DNA from 3 places in the Methylopila sp. 73B genome. Region 2 is predicted to be linked to each of the others. Evidence: riboswitches for the same ligand, from Rfam matches in the RefSeq annotation. Region 2 holds a riboswitch; each other region holds the start of a gene.
What was found. A riboswitch is a leader RNA that binds a small molecule or an ion and turns the genes downstream of it on or off. The one in region 2 is predicted to bind thiamine pyrophosphate.

Region 1 (2,256 bases), 1.4 Mb from region 2:
CGGATGTTGTGGATGTTGCGCCCCGTCGAGAGGTCCATCACCGTGTCCGCGCCCCAGCGGAGCGCCCAGACCAGCTTCTCCACCTCCTCGGCCGCGCCCGAGGTGACCGCGGAGTTGCCGATGTTGGCGTTGACCTTGACCAGGAAGTTCCGGCCGATCGCCATCGGCTCCAGCTCGACGTGGTTGATGTTGGCCGGGATGATCGCCCGGCCCCGCGCGACCTCGGAGCGCACGAACTCCGGGGTGACGAAGGCCGGGATTTCGGCGCCGAAGTCCTCCCCGTCACCCCGCCGGAGGCCCGCGCCTTCCAGCGCCTGTTCGCGGGCGAGGTTCTCGCGGAAAGCGACGTAGACCATCTCCTCGGTGACGATCCCGGCCTTCGCAAACTCGTACTGGGTGACGAGCTGGCCGGCGGAGGCCTCGCGGATCGCGCGCGTCGCGGGACAGGGCGCCACCAGCCGATCGGCGGAGACGTTGCCGTTGTCTTCGGGCTTCACGGCGCGGCCGGCCACGACGGTGTAGCCGCGGGCGGCGATCCAGCGCTCGCGCACCGGCGGCAGGCCGGCGGCGAGATCGACCGCGACGTCGTCCTCGGTGTAGGGGCCGGACGGATCATAGACCCGCACCGGCGGCTCGTTCGGATCGCTCAAGCCGATCTCGCGGAACGGCACCCGGAGCTCAGGGTGCGACTTCGGCGAGGCGTAGACCTTGCGCGAGCCGAAGATCGGCCCGGTGGTGACGCTGGTCGGCGCGGCTTTCGCGTCTTTCGGAGGGATGTGGACGTTCAATGGGAATCTCCTCGAGCGTTTCTCGTTGGGAGATCCGGATTCTGACGATTGTCAGGGAGAGCCCGGACGCGGACGCCCCTTGGCTTATCGGTTCCCGTCCCTTCGCCGGCATGACCCGGATCAGGTTCAAAGGGATCGGCCTCTGGCCATCTCAGTCCCGCATCGCAGCGGGACGCCCCTCGGAATGGCGCGAGGGTAGAAGCGGCCGACGGGGATGTCGAGACGCCGTCGTCGCTGCTAGCGTGACTGTGACGAGAGGCTCCGCGATCGCGGGCCCGCAATCTGGCGTACTCGAATGATCGAGCACCTTGTCGCCCTGGCGACCTTTCTCGGCCTCGTCCTCGCCTCGTTCGGCTGCCTGGCCTTCCATCCGCGCCTGCCGGAGCGCCACCGGAACGAGGAGACGCACAACGTGGTGCGGCTCACCGCGAACATCTTCGTGGTGATGACGTCGCTGGTGCTCGGCCTCCTCATCAACTCGTCGAAGACGGCGTTCGACGCCATCGACCACAACGTCCACGCCTTCGCGACCGAGCTCATCCTGCTCGACCGCACCTTGCGGGCCTATGGGCCGGAGACGGCGGACGCCCGCGCAAGGCTCGCGGTCTACGTCGAGCGCGCGATTGAAGGCACGTGGCCCACCACCGACGCGGCGCCGGTGGTCGAGGACGTTGCGGCCGAGAAGCTGCTGGACGACGTCGGCGCGGCGCTGCGCGACCTCCACCCGGCCGACGACGAGCGCGCCGCGTTGAAGATCGAATGGCGGCAGCGCTTCCAGAAGGTCATCGAGCTGCGCTGGGCCCTGATCGAGCATTGGGACGGCACGGTGCCGGCCCCGCTGCTCGCGGTGCTGACGGCGTGGCTGACGCTGATCTTCGCAAGCTTCAGCTACCGCGCCCCGGCGAACGCCGTCGTGATCTCGACGCTCGTGGTCGGCGCCGCGCTGATCTCCAGCGCGTTGTTTCTCATCCTCGACATGGACTCGCCGTTCACCGGTTCGATCCGCGTGTCGCCGAGCGCGATGGAGACGGCGCTCGCGCACATCCGGCGGTAAGGACAAGCGCTCAGGACGCCCGACGCCCCGCGTCGCCTCAGGCCGCCGGCGGACCTTCGGCGAGATCGCCTGACGGCAGGCGCGCCTTGACGAGCCGCTCGCCGTCCTCGGCCAGCGTGTAGATCAGGATCTGCGCGGTCCCGATATTCACGTCTTCGATCGTCTCCGGATCGATGCCGTCGAGCCGCATGAGCATCGAGCGCAGCGCGTTGCCGTGCCCCACCAGCAGCACGCAGCCTCCGGCGCGGACGGCCGGGGCGATCGCGCGCCCATAGAAGGGCCAGACGCGCGCGGCCGTCATGGCGAGGCTCTCCCCGCCCTGCGGAACCGCGTCGTAGGACTTGCGCCAAATCCTGACCCGCTCAGGCCCGAAGCGCTCGCGCGCCTGCGTCTTGTTGAGGCCCGCGAGCGCGC
Region 2 (2,256 bases):
CCATGCCCTCCGGCATGACCAACGACGAGAAGGGCCGCATCCGCGGGCTCTACGCCGAGGGCAAAATCGGCCGCGCCGAGCTGCTGGAGGCCGAAAGCGCCAGCTACCACTCGCCCGGCACCTGCACCTTCTACGGCACGGCGAACTCCAACCAGATGCTCATGGAGATCATGGGCCTTCACCTGCCGGGCTCTAGCTTTGTGCCGCCGAACACCCCCCTGCGCGACGCGCTGACCACGGCGACGGTGAACCAGGCGCTCGCGATCACCCGTTCGGGCAACGGCTACGCGCCGATCGGCCAAATCCTGGACGAGAAGGCCTTCGTCAACGGCATTGTCGGTCTGAACGCCACCGGCGGCTCCACCAACCACGCGATCCACCTCGTCGCCATGGCGAAGGCGGCCGGCATCACGCTGACCTGGGACGATTTCGACCGGCTCTCGGCCGCGACGCCCCTGCTCTGCCGCATCTATCCCAACGGCTCGGCCGACGTGAACCACTTCCACGCCGCCGGGGGCATGGGCTTCCTCATCCGCGAGCTTCGCGGCGCAGGCCTGCTGCACGACGACGTGCTCACCGTCATGGGTCCGGGGCTCTCGGAATACGTCAAGGAGCCGACGCTCGTGGGCGAGGAGATCGTCTGGAAGGACATCGAGCCTCAAAGCGGCGACCTCTCGGTGCTGCGCCCGGTGGCCGAGCCGTTCCAGGCGGATGGCGGCCTGCGCCTGCTCGACGGCAACATGGGGCGCGCGGTCATCAAGGTCTCCGCAGTCGACCGCGATCGCTGGATCGTCGAGGCGCCGGCGCGGGTGTTCACGACGCAGGACGGGCTGGAGGCCGCGTTCCGCGCGGGCGAACTCGACCGCGACGTGGTGGCGGTGGTGCGCTTCCAGGGACCCAAGGCCAACGGCATGCCGGAGTTGCACCGGCTCACGCCCGCGCTCTCGGTGCTGCAGAAGCGCGGCCACAAGGTTGCGCTTGTCACCGACGGGCGCATGTCCGGCGCCTCCGGCAAGGTCCCGGCCGCGATCCACGTGACGCCGGAGGCCGCCCACGGCGGGCCGATCGGCAAGATCCGCGACGGCGACGTCATCCGCGTCGACGCCGAGACCGGCAGTCTGGAGGTTCTGGTGGACGCGGCCGAGTTCGCGGCGCGCGAGAACGCTTGGGAGGCGACCGAGCCGCAGTTCGGCATGGGGCGCAACCTGTTCGCCGCCTTCCGCGCGGCGGTGGGCCCGGCGGAACAGGGCGCGAGCGCCCTCTGAGGGCGACCTCCTTCTCGCTGCGGCAGGTTGACACAAGCGGCGGCGATCCCCATCGTCTCCTTACTCCGAGGGGCGCCCGCATGGGCTGAGACGGCGATCGCCGAACCCTTTGAACCTGATCCGGGTCATGCCGGCGAAGGAACGGGGCGCCTCTTCAAGACGCTTCCCGACGTTCGCCGGCGGTGACCCGCTTGTGAAAGCCGCACGCCATGGCCGCGCAGACGCGCGTCACCGTTCTCGGAGCCGGCGTCGCCGGTCTGACCACCGCCGTCGAGCTCGCGGAGCGCGGCGCGGACGTGACCGTGCTCGAACGCGGGGTGCGCGTGGGCGAGCGCGCCTGCTCCTGGTCCGCCGGCGGCATGCTCGCGCCCTGGTGCGAGCGGGAGAGCGCCGAGGAGGCGGTGATCGCCGGGGGCCAGGTGGCGCTCGACTGGTGGCCCGCGCATGTCGACGGCGTCGTGCGCCAAGGCACGCTAGTGGTCGCCCCTGCCCGCGACAACGCCGAACTCGCCCGCTTCGCCCGCCGCACCTCCCGCTTCGAGACGCTCGACGGCGACGGCGTCGCCGCGCTTGAGCCCGACCTCGCGGGGCGATTTCGCTCCGGCCTGTTCTTCCCCAACGAAGCCCACCTCGACCCACGCGCCGCGCTGGCGGGGCTCGAGGTCCGATTGGCGGCGCTCGGCGGCCGCATCCGCTTCGGCGTCGAGGCCGACGCCGAAGGCGCCGAAGGCGACGCCGTGGTGGACTGCCGTGGTTTTGCGGCCCGCGCCGCGTTCCCTGATCTCCGCGGCGTGCGCGGCGAGATGCTTGTCGTGCGCACCCCGGAGATCGCGTTCCAGCGGCCGGTGCGACTGCTGCATCCGCGCATCCCATTCTACGTCGTGCCCCGGGCCGACGGCCTGTTCATGCTGGGCGCGACCATGATCGAGAGCGCGGAGCGGCGCGGCCCCGTCGTGCGCTCGGTGGTCGATCTGCTGAATGCGGCCTATGC
Region 3 (2,256 bases), 1.0 Mb from region 2:
AGTGATCGCGGCTTCGAGCGCCTCGGGACGGACCTTGAAGTCCTGCTCCAGCGTGGTCGGCAGGAACACGGGCGTCCCGCCGTTGATCGCCACCATCTCGGGGTAGCTCACCCAGTAGGGCGTCGGGATGATGACCTCGTCGCCGGGGTTCAGCGTGGCAACGAAGGCGTTGTAGAGGATCTGCTTGCCGCCGGTCGCCACCAGCGTCTGCGTCGGCTTGTAGTCGAGCCCGTTCTCGCGTTTGAACTTCTGCGCGATCGCCTCGCGCAGGGGGGGGATGCCGGCGACGGGCGGGTACTTGGTCTCGCCGCGGCGGATGGCGTCGATCGCGGCGTCCTTGATGTTCTGCGGCGTATCGAAGTCCGGCTCGCCGGCGCCGAGGCCGATCACGTCGCGCCCCTGGGCTTTCAGGTCCCGCGCCTTCTGCGACACCGCGATGGTGGCGGAAGGCTTTACGCGCGAAAGCGTGTCGGCGAGGAAGGCCATCGGGAAGGCTCCGTCTTCAGGCGAAAATGACGGGGCGGACCCTAGGCCGCGGCGCGGGCCGGAGGCAAGACGCGGCGGCGCATGCCGGCCGCCGGTCAGGCGCGTCGCAGTCGCCCCCGCGAAATTTCCGCGACGGCCGCGGAACCAACCTCACCATCGGGCGTTCTGCGCCTGTGAACCCTCTAATACGGCCGAGCTTCCAACCCGGCTGAACGCATGAAACGCCGCCCGCGCCCCGGGCGGCGTTTTTTTTGACCCTCGCTCCCGTTGCGTGGCCCGGAGGGCTCGGCTAACGCTGTCGTCTCATCTCCATGGGGCGCCCACACCGGGCTGAGACGGCGGCGACGCCGGACCCATCGAACCTGATCCGGCTCATACCGGCGGAGGGATTGCGAGATGGCGGACGCCGCACATCGGCTCGTCGCCCCCTTGTCCGACACGACCGCAAGGCCCCGGCGCGCCCTCATGGCGTTCGGACGGCTGGCGGTGACGCTTGGCGTTCTGATCGCCGCCTGGCAGGCCTTCGTCACCCTGTCGGGCACGCCCCCGTTCCTGCTGCCGCCGCCGGCCCGCGTGGGCGCCGCGCTGATCGCGCAGTCCGGCTTTCTCGCCCGCCAGACGCTGACCACGCTGACCGAGATCGTCGGCGGGCTCGCGATCGGCGTGGCCGTCGGCGCGATCGCCGCGCTCGCCATCGCCACGCTCCCCGCGCTCCGCCGCTGGCTTCTGCCGCCGCTGATCGTGGCCCAAGCGGTTCCGGTGTTCGCGATCGCGCCGCTGCTCGTGCTGTGGCTCGGCTTCGGCCTCGGGTCGAAGCTCGCGATGGCGGCGCTGATCGTGTTCTTCCCCGTCACCTCGGCCTTCTACGACGGCCTGCGCCGGGCCGACCCGAACCTGATCGACCTCGCCCGTCTCTACGGCGCCTCGCCGCTGAAAACCCTGTTGCTGATCCGCCTGCCCTCGGCGCTGCCGGCCTTCGGCACCGGGCTGAAGCTCGCCGCCGCGGCCGCCCCCATCGGGGCGGTGGTCGGCGAATGGGTCGGCGCGTCGTCCGGCCTCGGCTTCGTCATGATCCACGCCAACGCGCGGATGCAGACCGACCTGCTGTTCGCCGCGCTCATCATCCTCGCCGTAGTCGCCGCCAGCCTCTGGTTCGCGGTCGACTGGGCGCTTGCGCGCCTCATCCACTGGTCGCCGGAGCACGGCCGCCGCGACTCCTGACCTCCGACCCCGAGCCCGTCCCGATGATCCGCCTCGCCCTCGCCTTCGCAGCCCTCCTGATCGCCGCGAGCCCCTCGGCCGCCGCCGAGAAGCTGGTGGTGCTGCTCGACTGGTATGTGAACCCCGATCACGCCCCGTTGGTCGTCGCCAAGGAGGGCGGCTTCTTCGCCCGCCACGGTCTCGACGTGGAGCTGATCGCGCCGGCCGACCCGAGCCAGCCGCCGCGCCTCGTCGCGGCGAAGCAGGGCGACGTGGCGGTGACCTACCAGCCGGAGCTGCACCAGCAGGTGGCCGCGGGCCTGCCGCTCGTGCGCTTTGCGACGCTCATCGACACCCCGCTCAACACCCTCATCGCGCTGAAGGACGGGCCGGTCAAGGATCTCAAGGACCTGAAGGGCAAGAAGGTCGGCTATTCCGTCACCGGCTTCGAGGATACGCTGCTGCTCGCCATGATGGAGACCGCGGGCCTGACGCGCGACGACGTCGAGCTCATCAACGTCAACTTCGCGCTCACCCAGTCGCTGATGGCGAAGCGCGTCGACGCGGTCG

Region 1: linked by a shared signal. The riboswitch ahead of thiC (phosphomethylpyrimidine synthase ThiC) and the one ahead of thiO (glycine oxidase ThiO) in region 2 are both predicted to bind thiamine pyrophosphate.
Region 3: linked by a shared signal. The riboswitch ahead of K244_RS0102490 (ABC transporter permease) and the one ahead of thiO (glycine oxidase ThiO) in region 2 are both predicted to bind thiamine pyrophosphate.

What each region holds. Positions count from the first base shown of each region.
Region 1 covers NZ_JAFV01000001.1:148,854-151,109, reverse strand. The annotation lists gene thiC (phosphomethylpyrimidine synthase ThiC) at 1-788, opposite strand, end outside; TPP riboswitch at 869-978, opposite strand; gene K244_RS0100730 (DUF4239 domain-containing protein) at 1,084-1,842, shown strand; gene K244_RS0100725 (2,3-bisphosphoglycerate-dependent phosphoglycerate mutase) at 1,880-2,256, opposite strand, start outside.
Region 2 covers NZ_JAFV01000001.1:1,512,010-1,514,265, forward strand. The annotation lists gene edd (phosphogluconate dehydratase) at 1-1,265, shown strand, start outside; TPP riboswitch at 1,324-1,424, shown strand; gene thiO (glycine oxidase ThiO) at 1,475-2,256, shown strand, end outside.
Region 3 covers NZ_JAFV01000001.1:516,192-518,447, reverse strand. The annotation lists gene K244_RS0102495 (pyridoxal phosphate-dependent aminotransferase) at 1-486, opposite strand, end outside; TPP riboswitch at 789-892, shown strand; gene K244_RS0102490 (ABC transporter permease) at 883-1,707, shown strand; gene K244_RS0102485 (ABC transporter substrate-binding protein) at 1,731-2,256, shown strand, end outside.